2 regions of the Spirosoma flavus genome follow, and region 1 is predicted to be linked to the other one. Evidence: riboswitches for the same ligand, from Rfam matches in the RefSeq annotation. Region 1 holds a riboswitch; the other holds the start of a gene.

Region 1 (7,001 bases):
CCTCGTTTCGACCCTGCCACCAGTTGTTTTAACGTAGCAATCGCTAAGGGTTGACTAAACGATGTAGATGGCTTAGTACCGACCACGTAATACAGGGTTGAGTCCTGGCCATACACTAAATGAACTTCTCCGTTGTCGTCAGAAACCACGACTGGAAGGTGCCCCGCAGCAACAACCGTCTCATTATCTTCATTTAGCCTTACTATAGCAGCAGTACAAAGTAGTACTACAGAAAGAACAAGATAGCGCATAGCAGTTGTTGACTATTGTCTTAAAAGTAGGTCCGGTTCGGTTTTTAATGTGAATTAGCCAATAACCATCAGGTGGCATTGCTGAAACGTCATTTATTCTTTTGTACTTTCGATACGTGAAATCGCAATTTGTCATGATGAAAAAGTCTCCGGTAGCACTACTTATTTTTCTTGTATTGCCCAACATACTCTTCGCTCAGAAACTAAAACCAGGTTTCGACAAAGCTGAGTACATTGAAATGCTTAAAGTATCGGCCCGCTTTGGCGATTCAGCTTACGTCAGCGCGTTTCCGACTCCGCAGTTTTTCAAACCGGTTTATCGTTCGGCTATCGTTGGACTTGACAATCGCTGGGATTTATGGACGAATAATCAGGGTGTAGCCGTAATTAGCCTTCGCGGAACTACGGCTAACAGCGTTAGCTGGCTGGCAAATTTTTATGCTGCAATGGTGCCCGCCAAAGGAGAATTGCAGTTAAGTGATACCGAGCGTTTTCAATATGAACTGGCTTCTAATCCGCAGGCCGCTGTACATGTAGGCTGGCTGATCAGTACGGCTTTTCTGACAAAAGACATACTTCCTAAACTGGATTCTACCTACAAGGCAGGCACAAAAGATATAATTATTCTGGGGCACAGTCAGGGTGGGGCTATCGCTTATCTGCTGACGGCGCATCTGAAAAATCTGCAATCTCACTCTCGAATACCTCCCGACATTCGGTTCAAAACGTATTGCAGCGCAGGCCCCAAGCCCGGAAATCTGTATTTCGCTTATGCCTACGAAGCCATGACCCAAAATGGCTGGGCTTACAACGTAGTAAATGCTGCCGATTGGGTTCCTGAAGTACCGCTCACGGTTCAGACGGTAAACGATTTCAATCCTACAAACCCATTTGCGGGAGCACCTGCACTTATCAAAAAACAAAAGCTGCTGACACGTATCGCTTTAAGACACGTTTACAACAGTTTGAGCAAACCGGCCCTTAAAGCCCAGAAAAATTATCAGAAATATCTTGGTAAGGTGGCGTCAAATACGGTTAAAAAAAACCTGAATGGCTACGTAGCACCGGCGTATTACAACAGCAACCACTACGTCCGGACGGGGACAACGATTGTTTTACAGACCGACAGTACGTATTTCACTAAATATCCTAACAGCAAGGATAAAATTTTTACCCACCATTTTCACACACCCTATTTATACTTGGCGGAGAAACTGCCGGATTAATGCGACTGCTACGTTTACTGATTAGTCGAAGCTTTTACCGGGCGGTTTGTGGTTTCAGCGCTGGCCATCCACTTACGAATAATGTTGGTTAAAGGACGGAATTCAATTAAGAAACCATCGTGACCGTAAAGCGAATCAATTTCTTCGTAAGCCGCGTCAGGAATATGGCGAGCCAGAAACTGCTGTTCGGAGGGCGGGAAAAGCAGGTCAGACCGGATACCTACAACCAGTGCCCGGGCTTTAATTTGCGATAACGCGTTCAGAATACTCCCCCGATTTCGCCCGACATTGTGCGAATCCATCACTTTCGAAAGCGTCCAGTACGTAAACGCATTGAAACGGTCGGCTAGTTTATCACCCTGATAGCGTTGGTAACCAGCCGCTTTGTAATCATCCAGCTGTTCGTTATTATCGAGAGCCTGAGTGAAGCCATACGTATCATAGTTGCGGTACGAAATCATAGCCATCGCTCGAGCGGCTTTCATACCGTTACGTCCGGCGTCGTTACGTCGTTCAGCCCAAGTCGGATCGGCTTCTATGGCCATCCGCTGCGCTTCGTTGAAGGCAATACACCAGGGCGAAGCCACAGCACTAACGGCGATCAATATCAGGTTCTGGATGAGCGAAGGCTGCAGAATGGCCCACTCCATGGCCTGTTCGCCACCTACGGAACCACCAATACAAGTCTGAATTTTTTCGATACCCAACTCCTGACGTAGCAGATCCATCGCGTTTACCATGTCGCGGATGGTAATGGTGGGAAAATCGTGGAAGTAGGTTTGCCCGTTTGCCGGGTTTACCGATAACGGTCCCGTCGATCCGTAGCAGGAACCCAGTACGTTCACGCAGACAATAAAATCTCTGGCCGGGTCAAAATATTTGCCCGCGCCTACCATACCGCCCCACCAGTCGCCCGCGTCGGCATTACCTGTCAAGGCATGACATACCCATACTACGTTCGATTGGTCAGGCGTTTGCGACAACGTACCACGCGTAGTGTAGGCCAGCCGAAACCCCGGCAGACTCCCGCCCGATTCAAGCGGAAACGAATATTTGTAATCGAAGTATTGAACGTCCAACGAAAAAACGATTTTCTGTCTCAGGTACCTGACTTCTAGCCAGATACCTGAAACAAATAGTATATAGTTACCGCTTATGCAATCTGGGCAAATGCCTGCGCCAGATCGGCTTTAATATCTTCAATGTATTCGATACCAGCTGATATACGTAGCACACCCGCTTCTACCCCGGCACTGGCCTGCTCCTGCTCGCTTAACTGCTGGTGCGTAGTAGCTGCCGGGTGAATAATTAGGGTTTTGGAATCGCCTACGTTAGCCAGATGGCTTATCAGTTTCAGGCTGTTGACGAACGTATCAGCATCACCTTTCACTTTAAACGAAAAGACGCCACCAAAACCCCGTTTCAGGTATTTTTTAGCCAGTTCGTGGTACGGGCTGCTGTCCAGTCCCGGATAATTCACGAACTCAACCTGCTCGTGCTGTTCAAGCCATTGGGCCAGTGCCAGCGCATTCTGCACGGTGCGTTCTACGCGCAGCGACAGGGTTTCGAGCCCTTGCAGCAACAGGAACGAGTTGAACGGACTAATAGCCGGGCCATAGTCACGCAAGCCCTCTACCCGCGCCCGAATGATAAACTGGATATTTCCAAAAGGACCACCTACACCAAACACACTACTGAAAACCATGCCGTGATACCCTTCCGATGGCTCGCTAAACTGCGGAAACTTGCCGTTGCCCCAGTTATAGTTTCCGCTATCGACAATAACACCCCCAATGCTGGTACCATGTCCACCAATCCATTTCGTTGCCGACTCGACCACCACAGCCGCACCATGTTCGATGGGGCGGAACAGATAACCACCTGCACCAAACGTATTATCCACAATCAGCGGGATATCATGTTCCTTCGCCAGGGCAGCAATCGCATCGAAATCAGGAATGTTAAAACCTGGGTTACCAATGGTTTCGAGATAAATGGCTTTGGTTTTCTCATCAATCAGTTTGGCGAACGCTTCAGGCTTATCACCATCGGCAAACCGAACGTCGATACCCAGCCGCTTGAACGAAACCTTGAACTGATTATACGTACCGCCGTAGAGAAACGAGGTCGACACAAAGTTGTCGCCTACCGACAAAATATTATTTAGGGCAATAAACTGAGCCGCCTGCCCGGAAGCCACCGCCAGAGCCGCTACGCCACCTTCGAGGGCGGCAATGCGCTTCTCGAACACATCGGACGTCGGGTTCATGATGCGGGTGTAAATATTGCCAAATGCCCGCAGTGCAAACAGATCAGCTCCGTGCGCCGAGTCGTTGAAAACGTAAGACGTTGTTTGATAAATGGGAACGGCTCGGGAGTTTGTCGCCGTGTCGGGTTCCTGGCCAGCATGAAGCTGGAGTGTATCAAAATGAAGTTCGGACATGGTTATTGTAGTTGAATAGTTATAGGGTTATAAAATTGGAGAGCTGTAAAGCATTGCTAATATTGAATTGGCTACCAGGTTTTGAACTTTACAACGGTATAACCACACAACTCTACAGCTCAGTAGGCACACGCAAAACCCTCCCGGTTCTGGCGGCAAAATCAGGCGTAATTAGCTAGCCCTCAGGGGCATACAGCATCGGATATGGAGCATGTAAATTGCGATTTATAGTTCCTAAAATGGTTTTAGGCAGGAGTTAGCACCTTGCCGTGTGGTAGGTTGCCAGCGGTTCGCAGAGCCTGATCTCTCCCCGCTTCTTTATAAATCAATTCGCGTTGAAAAACGCGTAAGAATTGACTTGATGGCGCAAGTATACGAGCCAAACGGTGGGATTCCAAACGTCGGATGCTTTTTCTATCCGCTTACGAATTTTTTCAGAATTAAAACGAAACAGCTACTTACCGAGTTGAAGGATTGTTTATTTTTGTCATAAGACGCCCCCGTAATGAACCAGACTTACCGATATAACCGCGAAAATGCCACCCGCGTGGCAGGGACCACCACCTTGAAGGATGCCATCGGTCAGCTGCTCAAAGCCTATCAGCTCCAGGCACGCTTCAACGAAACTTACCTCGAAGCCTTCTGGGGGCGCATGATGGGCCCCGCCATTGCCTCACGTACCAATCGGCTCTACGTTCGGGATCGCAAACTCCACATCGACATTTCGTCGGCTCCGCTACGTAACGAACTGGTCAACGCCAAGCAGAAATTGATTCAGTTGATCAATAAAGACATGGGAAGCGAGGTCATCGACGACGTAGTATTTATCTAATCAACTCACCTTCAGGAACATGCTCTTCTGGCATTCCAGTCCAGATACTCCAGTGTAGCCGTAACCAGACGAACAGAAGGGGCAGCACCATTAATGCGTACTGATTGACGTAGTGATCGCGGATGTAGGCCGGAAAAATATCGGTCGGAGAAAAGCTGGAAATCAGCAGCGCAAAAGCGAGTAATAAATTATCCAGCTTCGTTTTGGCCGACACTACGTACCAGATTGCTACGCCGGTAAAACTGATGATAAACGTAGGCGATTCGAAACCAGTACTGGCTAGATTCAGAAACAATAGGGTGGATGCCAGAATGCTCAATTGAAAACGAACATTTTGGAACAGATTGGTTTTCAGGTAAGCTGTCGCAAAGACCAGTAGTCCGGGAATAATAAAGTAGAGGTTGGATAACGTACCGTCGTGGAATAACCGTCGGAACATTCCCATAACACAGACATCCGTCCGGGTATTTTCCAGACTCACATTCAACTGATTTTTGTAGGACAACGATTCGTACCAGTCATGGTAACATTGTACAGTATAATCGAACCCAACAAACAGCATCGGTAACGTAACGAACACAACCGTCGATACTATTCCTCCAACAACGTAGCGAATTTTGTTCTGCGCAAACGGGAAAAAAGCCAGCCCAACGATTCCATACAATTTGATAAGTGTACCCAGTGCTACGTTCGCGGCAGCCGAAACTTCCTGACGTTTATGCAATTGCGTATACGACAACATTATCATTCCCGCGCAAATGTGATGGAACTGCGTATTCAGCAGGCAGGTGTACGATGAATTAAGCACCAGCCAACTCACCACAGCCCGTTGCCGGTTGGTCAGAGGTAGTTCATAAATGGCGTATAGAAGAAACAGCGAGTTAAAAACATTCCATAACGTAACGCTCAGCAACGTAGGCAACCAATAAAATGGCGCAATTAGCAGAGCGAAAATGGGGCCGTAATGGTAAGAATCGAACGTTTCAGATGGGTATTCCAGAAACAGGTTCTGGTGCGCTATCAGGTGCTTGAAACTATTGATAAACAGGAGAAAATTATTGATGAACGAGCCGGGCTCACCCAGATAATACTGCTTTACACCTGTCAGGATTCCTAATAAGGTCCAGATGATGACGATGTTACGTTTACTAAAGAAGAAAGGATGCTGGAAAAACTGCTTCATCGCGTTGAGCCGCTACCCTCTGTTACCGAAAGGTTAGCACCTACAAAACTACAGCCTGCGCCCTGGAAATGAATTAATACGTAATTAATTTGCTGCTACGTTGCTCCGAATGCTACGTAACAACCTGATGACGTATCATTTAGCATTCATTACTGGTTTCGCCTTCTCCCACATTACTTCGCGATTGGAAAGAAACCAGGTTTTGCCTTTATCGTTGTTGCCCTGGAAGAACAGATAGGTTTTGCCCGTCGGCGTTTTGAAGATATGCGGATGCCCCGACTCACTGCTGTTCCAGCTTCCCGGCTGGCCATTTTTCAGAAATGGCTCAGTTTGGATGCGCTCCCAATGTAGACCGTCGCTGCTACGTGCCACCCCAATCTGCTGGGGCCAGTTGTTGTAAGCACCGGCATAAAACATAACCAGCTCGTTGCCGCGCTGAATAATGGAAGGCGCTTCGATACACTCTCCTTCCCAAGGATATTCTGGCTTCAACAAGGGACCATTTGTGGCCGTTTGTTTCCAATCTTCGCGATTAAAACTGGTTGTAGCCGGAGCCACTGCCACGCCCAACTGTTGAATTTTATACGTCGGATCGCGGGTAGCGAAATACAGGAAATATTGGTTTTTGAAATAGAAAACTTCGGCGTCAATGGCTCGTCCGCACGACCACTCACTAATTGCCGGATGAAATATTGGATTAGTCGGATTTCGGTTAAAATGAATACCATCTGTGGAAACGGCATGGCAGATAGCGTCGTTTTTACCATTTCCGTATGTCTGGTAAAATAGATGCACTTTCCCATCCCGAATCAATGCCCCCGGCGCACAAAAGCCTTTTCGCTCATACGTAGCAACGGGTGGTATTTCGGTCACTTTCTGCCAATTCGTTAAATCGCGGCTTTCCGCAATGCCTATCCCCCACCGGTCCGCTCCAGTCGAATCTTTACCCGTCGGCACTGAATAATAAAGCAAATATCGCCCACCGAACCAGACTACGTGTGGGTCTTTGGCGTATCCCCCTTTACGATACGTAGTGTCGGCGAAATACATAGCCGGACGTTGTTGC
Region 2 (7,001 bases), on a different contig from region 1:
GGCCGGACAGCCGAGCAATCACTGCAGACGAAATATCAGCAGTTGGTGAATCCAGTAGTCCAGAAAATTCAGAAAGCGATTGATGGCGTTGCTAAAGAAAATGGCTATCAGTACGTTTTTAACCTGGATGCCGGCGCTAACACCATCCCTATTCTGTTGGTGGCTCCGGAAGAAAATAACATTACCGAACTGGTGTTGAAGAAACTAGGTATTGACCCTGCTAAAGCTGCTGCGGCTGCCGCTGCGGCTAAACCTGCTGCAACAGGTGGTAGCACAACAGCTCCTAAGACAACGGCTCCAACCGGTTCAACAGCAACACCACCTAAGAAAAACTAAGGTATTTTAGGTTAGTAAATATCACTAAGCCCCTTCCATTAGAAGGGGCTTTTTTTATTGTATTGTGTAGTTCTACTTAAAATTATTTAATATAATTTTCTGATAACCAAGCGTTTATAAAATATTTTACAAGATAATAAATCCAAACTTTACTACTCTAGCGTAAGTCTTCCCGTTGATCAACAAACAGTAAAGCATTCAATACACATTTCAACTACGTCAAAAAACAACGACAATGAAGACACTCAAATTCACTTTCGCCTTACTTACCTTATTAGCTGTTGGTCAGGTTTCATTTGCTCAGGAAAAAACGGTAACAGTAGGTGGCGCACCTATGTACCCGTCGAAAAATATTATTGAAAATGCTGTTAACTCAAAAGACCATACTACGTTGGTAGCCGCTGTAAAAGCAGCCGGTCTAGTTGAAACATTATCGGGTCCGGGTCCATTCACGGTGTTTGCCCCAACTAACAAAGCCTTCGATAAACTGCCGAAAGGTACCGTGGAAACGCTGGTGAAGCCAGAAAGCAAAGAAATGCTAACGGGTATTCTCACCTACCACGTAGTACCGGGCCGTATGAGTGCCGAAGATTTGATGAAAGCCATTAAAGACGGGAGCGGTAAAGCTACGCTAAAAACGGCATCGGGTGGTACGTTAACAGCCACGCAGAAAGGCAACAAAATTATGTTGACCGATGCTAAAGGTGGTATGTCGACCGTTACAATTGCCGACGTATTTCAATCAAACGGCGTGATTCACGTAATCGACACAGTGTTGATGCCGTAATTGGCTCAACTTAGTATAAACATAAAGGCCCGCCGAAGCTTCGGCGGGCCTTTATGTTTATACTAAATCCATTGAACCTACGCATCATAGTTCAATACTGGAGCAAGCCACTTTTCTACGTCCTCTACCGACATATCTTTCCGCTGGGCGTAATCGTTAACCTGATCTTTGTTGATTTTACCGACCGCAAAATATTTCGATTCGGGATGCGAGAAATAGAATCCGCTCACTGATGAAGCCGGATACATGGCAAAGCTTTCTGTGAGTTCGATGCCGATCTTATTCGCATCCAGCAAATTGAACAACGTCTCCTTTTCGGTGTGATCGGGACAAGCCGGGTAACCCGGCGCTGGTCGAATTCCCTGATACTCTTCCTTGATAAGTTGATCGTTAGTGAACGTTTCATTCGTTGCATATGGCCAGAATTCGGTACGTACGCGCTCGTGCATACGCTCCGCAAATGCTTCGGCCAAGCGGTCGGCAATGGCTTTCACCATGATGCTATTGTAATCATCATGGTCGCGCTCGTATTTTTCCAGCAGCGCTTCAATACCAATACCAGCTGTTACGGCAAAACCGCCAATGTAATCTTCGCGACCGCTTTCTAGTGGAGCGATAAAGTCTGACAGGCAGAAATTAGGTAATCCTGGTGCTTTCTGATTCTGTTGACGAAGAAAATGTAACACCGTTTTTGTATCGTAAACCAACTCGCCAACCGAATTAACCGAAGCCTGCGACTGCGCCCGGCTGATTTTGTATTCGATATGCCGGTGTGAGCCGTGCCGTTCGCAAGGAATATCACGAATCTGCTCATCATAATCGTGCAGTAATACGTCGTCATCGGCCGAATTAGCCGGAAAGAAACCAACTACGGCTTTGGCTTTTAACAACTTACCATTAATGATTTCCTGCAATAGTTGGTTAGCATCATCGAACAATTGACGAGCTTCTTTACCTACCGTTGCATCTTCAAAAATGGCAGGATACTTTCCGTGTAACTGCCAGGTCTGGAAAAAGGGTGTCCAGTCGATATATTTGGCCAGTTCGGCAATATCATAATCCTCAAAATAACGATTACCGAGGAAAGTTGGCTTCGTTGGTTCGAAATCTTTCCAGTTAATAGATGTGCGGTTTTCGCGTGCTTTGTCAATGGTCAGCGTAGCTTTGTCCTGCCGGCGCCGGGCGTGATCATCCCGAAGTTTGCTGTACTCTGCTTTGATTTCCGTGAAAATAGTCTCACGAGTAGCCATTTGCTCACTGGTCAATCGACCAGCCACCGGAACACTCCGGCTCGCATCTAGTACGTGAATCACTGGACCAGCATAATGCGGATCGATCTTGACGGCAGTGTGCATCCGCGACGTAGTGGCTCCCCCGATCAGCAGTGGTAACGTAAAGCCTTGACGCTGCATCTCTTTGGCCACACCAACCATTTCGTCCAGCGAAGGGGTAATCAAACCGCTCAGGCCAATAATATCGACATTATGTTCACGGGCAGCATCCAAGATTTTCTGTGTCGGCACCATTACGCCAAGATCAATGATCTCGTAATTATTGCAGCCCAGCACAACACCCACGATGTTTTTCCCAATGTCGTGTACGTCACCTTTAACCGTAGCCAGCAAAATTTTTCCTGCGGATGATGACCCTTCGCCTGATTTCTCCGCTTCGATGAATGGGGTCAGATAAGCAACTGCTTTTTTCATCACCCGCGCCGATTTTACAACCTGTGGCAAAAACATTTTACCGGCACCAAACAGATCACCCACTACGTTCATGCCGTCCATCAAGGGGCCTTCAATGACGTGCAGGGGCCGCGCTACCTGCTGACGAATCTCTTCTACGTCCTGATCAATGTAATCAGTAATACCTTTCACTAAGGCATGCTTTAGCCGTTCGTGAACAGGCTCGTTTCGCCAGCTTTCGTCCTGCACAATCGCTTTGCCTTTCGCCTTCACCGTTTCGGCAAAATCAACCAATCGTTCGGTAGCATCGGGACGACGGTTTAGTAATACGTCCTCGCAACGCTCCAGCAGATCTTTTGGAATATTATCGTATACTTCTAATTGCCCGGCGTTGACGATACCCATGTCCATACCGGCGCGAATGGCGTGGTATAAAAAAGCGGAGTGCATGGCCTCGCGTACTACGTCGTTTCCGCGGAAACTGAACGAAATGTTCGATACCCCCCCGCTCACCTTGGCTAACGGAAGGTTTTCTTTGATCCAGCGCGTAGCGTTGATGAAGTCGACGGCGTAATTGTTATGCTCTTCGATACCGGTCGCAACGGTCAGAATATTGGGATCGAAAATGATGTCCTGTGGTGCAAAATCAACTTTGTCGACCAGAATGCGATAAGCCCGTTCGCAGATTTCGATACGTCGTTCATACGAGTCAGCCTGGCCGGTTTCGTCAAACGCCATTACGACGCTTGCGGCCCCATATCGTTTGATCAATTTGGCGCGCTCGATGAATGCTTCCTCCCCTTCTTTCAGCGAAATAGAGTTAACAATAGCTTTCCCTTGAACGCATTTCAGACCAGCTTCAATCACCTCCCATTTCGACGAATCGACCATAATGGGCACACGGGCAATGTCAGGTTCAGACGCAATCAGGTTCAGGAACGTAGTCATAGCTTCGACTGAATCGAGCATGCCTTCGTCCATGTTTATGTCGATTACCTGCGCTCCGCCTTCTACCTGCCCACGCGCAATGCTCAAGGCTTCGTCGTAATTACCTTCTTTTATAAGTCGGGCAAATTTCTTTGAGCCCGTTACGTTGGTACGTTCGCCAATGTTCAAAAAATTAGTTTGCTCCGTCACTTTCAGCGGTTCAAGTCCGCTGAGTTTCTGATAAGGCTCAGGTTCGGGCAACTGCCGTGGCGGGTATTTTTCCGCTACGTTGGCAATGGCCTGGATATGATCAGGTGTAGAACCACAGCAGCCACCTACAATATTAACGAAGTTACTTTTTATGAAATCTTCGATCTGTAACGCCATCATTTCCGGCGTTTGATCGTATTCACCAAATTCGTTCGGCAAGCCCGCGTTTGGATATGCTGATGTAAAAAACGGCGATTCTTTGGCTAACGTCTGTACATACGGGCGCATCAGTTCGGCACCAAGCGCACAGTTCAGGCCAACGCTTAACAGCGGCAAGTGCGATACTGAATACAGAAACGCTTCTGTAGTCTGCCCCGAAAGCGTCCGTCCACTGGCGTCCGTAATAGTACCCGAGATCATAACGGGTAAGGGCGGACGCTGGGGATTGTGGTTGAAATACTTATCGATAGCAAACATGGCCGCTTTCGCGTTGAGCGTATCGAAAATGGTTTCAACCAGAAGCAGATCCGACCCTCCTTCCACTAATCCGCTAACCTGCTCATAATAGGCATCTACCAATTCATCGAACGTAACAGCGCGATAGGCTGGATTATTCACATCGGGCGAGAGCGAAGCCGTGCGGTTGGTCGGTCCCATCGCTCCAGCTACAAACCGTGGCTTATCCGGATTCTGACGCGTTACGTCAACCGCAACTTCTTTGGCAATTCGCGCTGACTCGAAATTTAGTTCGTAGGCCAGTTCTTCCATGTGATAATCGGCCATGGCGATGGTCGTACCACTGAACGTATTGGTTTCAATAATATCCGAACCAGCGTCCAGATATTGTTTGTGGATGGCCTGAATAATGTCAGGTTTTGTCAGGGAAAGCAGATCATTGTTACCCTTCAGGTCATGCGGCCAGTCACGGAAACGCTCTCCCCGATAATCAGCTTCCGTCAGATTATACCGTTGAATCATGGTACCCATTGCGCCATCGAGGACGAGGATACGTTCGTGTAGAAGTTCGTGTATTGTTTTCAATGGCAGTTATCTAGCGCGATTGTTAGACGACTAACAACCAACATCCTTAAAAAAGTCCAAACAAACGGAAGCTTAGCAGCGAAAGGCAGATAGAAACAAGCCTACTTATCTGCCCCGGCCAGTTAAGCCGGGAGGAAATTGGCACCAATTTTCAATGAGAAGCTACGTAGTAACGGGTTAGGTAATTGGTAATTAGCTGCTTGCTACGTTCTCGTTTGAAAGGGTTGCCAAGACATCATCGGGTCCGTTCCCTCCGTCTTTCGGGATAAGCTTTCACAAAAATACATAAAAATAGGGCACGCTGACAAGTAGCGTGCCCTACAATAATACAAATCAGGGGAGCTTACCAGCTCTGTTCCAGATCTTCCTTGGTATACAGGTGGTTTCGTTCATTATAAAACGAAGCATCCTGCGTCCGTTTAATGGCTAGCGGATTTTTGCTTGACATACGATACAGAAGCGCTATTGGAAACAAAAACACGAAAAACATGACCGATAGGATAATTTTTCCGTTGATATTTCCCAGAATCTCGGCTAGCTTAAACCAGGCTTTTACAATCAGGTCGCCTACTACTGGAACCGCCAAACTCAACACGCCGACAGCGCCAGCCGCGTAAAGCCACCAGGGCGACTTAAATATGAAATACAGTACAACTAAGCCCGTTACGATTACTAACTGGGCTTTTACTTTTTCAGTAACATCCATGCTCTAGAACAACGTATAAATGAAAGGCGCAACAGCCGAACCGCCACCAATAACAATCAGAACGCCAATGAGTAACAATAAGATAATCATTGGGGCCAACCACCATTTCTTGCGTTGTTGGAGAAATTTGAAAATGTCTTGTAAAAATTCCATGGTTAAATAAAGTTTATTATTTGCTACTTGTTGTTTGGGTAAGACCCTTGCTTGTTTGCATCAGTTGGAAAAGTGCGTCGCCTACTCGCTGATTGACAACGGCGCTGGCATGACCATCATTGCGGCCCACTACGCGATCGTTTGGTTCAATGTCGCCAATGAGTTTACCAACTTCCAGGACCGGCACATTATTCTGCTGGAAAAACTGAACAACTGGCTTAACATACTCAGTTGTCTTCTCTAAATTATGCGAAAATGGAAATAAAACCACATAAAGTTGAGCATTATGTAGTTTTGCATACGTTATAAATTGGTTAAGATCGCTCAAATGGTCATTGATGATAGCAGGTGTACCGTACGCTTTCCGGGCGTACACATCGAACGGCGAAAAATTACCATGCGGGAATTGCCAGTATAGGTAATTCAACAGATACGATTTGATAAACAACGACTGAAAAGCCCGTGGTATATCTGAAAAGGGACGGAAAGCGTCTGGAACCAAACCATGATCACGTGCAACTTTCTCGATATCGTTCGGGAAGTATTGCAGAACAAGTACGTCGGGTTTCACGCCAAATTTGGTTAGACGAGCAAATTCGTCGCGGGTGTCGGAGCCCGAAATACCCAGATTATACGTAACGTACTGCTGCGTGCCTAACTTCTGAGCCACTACGTTACTGTAACGTTCTTCAGCGCGTTTCAGGCCATGCCCTGCCGTGAACGAATCACCCACAATCAAGACTTTCTTTTTCCCAACCGTATCCGTTTTTACGTCGTCGCGATAGTCACCGACCATGGGTGGCCAGTAACGTTCAAACCAGATTTTCGAGGCTAACGTAATGCCCCCTTCCTGACTCTGCGAAACAAACATGAAGCCTATTTCGATGAAAACCAGCAGGACAATCAGCGGCACGAGCAGGGTCACTACGTTACCGATCAGCTTCGGTGGTTTAGGATTTTTGACAATGCCGTAATAGTAGATACGTAGCATCTCTACCACCAGCAGCAAGAGCATAGCGGCTTTTGCTAGCCGGACGTAAACATTGTCGAATAGACCCTTGTGCGGATAGTCGAAACTAACCCCAAAATGATCGCCGTAGAACAGAATGAAGGCCAGAAACCCAAGTAATACTAAGCGAACTATACTAGAAACGAG

What was found. Region 1 has a riboswitch for S-adenosylmethionine ahead of ACYVF1_RS17775 (O-acetylhomoserine aminocarboxypropyltransferase/cysteine synthase family protein). Riboswitches for the same ligand answer to the same signal wherever they lie in the genome.
Region 2: another riboswitch for S-adenosylmethionine. It lies ahead of metH (methionine synthase); the one in region 1 lies ahead of ACYVF1_RS17775 (O-acetylhomoserine aminocarboxypropyltransferase/cysteine synthase family protein).

Annotation. Positions count from the first base shown of each region.
Region 1 is NZ_BAAGZL010000003.1:268,666-275,666, forward strand. Features, by position in the region: gene ACYVF1_RS17760 (sialidase family protein) at 1-251, opposite strand, end outside; gene ACYVF1_RS17765 (lipase family protein) at 386-1,477, shown strand; gene ACYVF1_RS17770 (homoserine O-acetyltransferase family protein) at 1,492-2,556, opposite strand; gene ACYVF1_RS17775 (O-acetylhomoserine aminocarboxypropyltransferase/cysteine synthase family protein) at 2,631-3,920, opposite strand; SAM riboswitch class I at 4,143-4,247, opposite strand; gene ACYVF1_RS17780 (DciA family protein) at 4,426-4,752, shown strand; gene ACYVF1_RS17785 (glycosyltransferase family 87 protein) at 4,745-5,935, opposite strand; gene ACYVF1_RS17790 (family 43 glycosylhydrolase) at 6,071-7,001, opposite strand, start outside.
Region 2 is NZ_BAAGZL010000006.1:81,022-88,022, forward strand. Features, by position in the region: gene ACYVF1_RS25775 (OmpH/Skp family outer membrane protein) at 1-336, shown strand, start outside; gene ACYVF1_RS25780 (fasciclin domain-containing protein) at 572-1,123, shown strand; gene metH (methionine synthase) at 1,201-4,986, opposite strand; SAM riboswitch class I at 5,089-5,258, opposite strand; gene ACYVF1_RS25790 (SxtJ family membrane protein) at 5,330-5,692, opposite strand; gene ACYVF1_RS25795 (DUF5989 family protein) at 5,696-5,845, opposite strand; gene ACYVF1_RS25800 (SGNH/GDSL hydrolase family protein) at 5,862-7,001, opposite strand, start outside.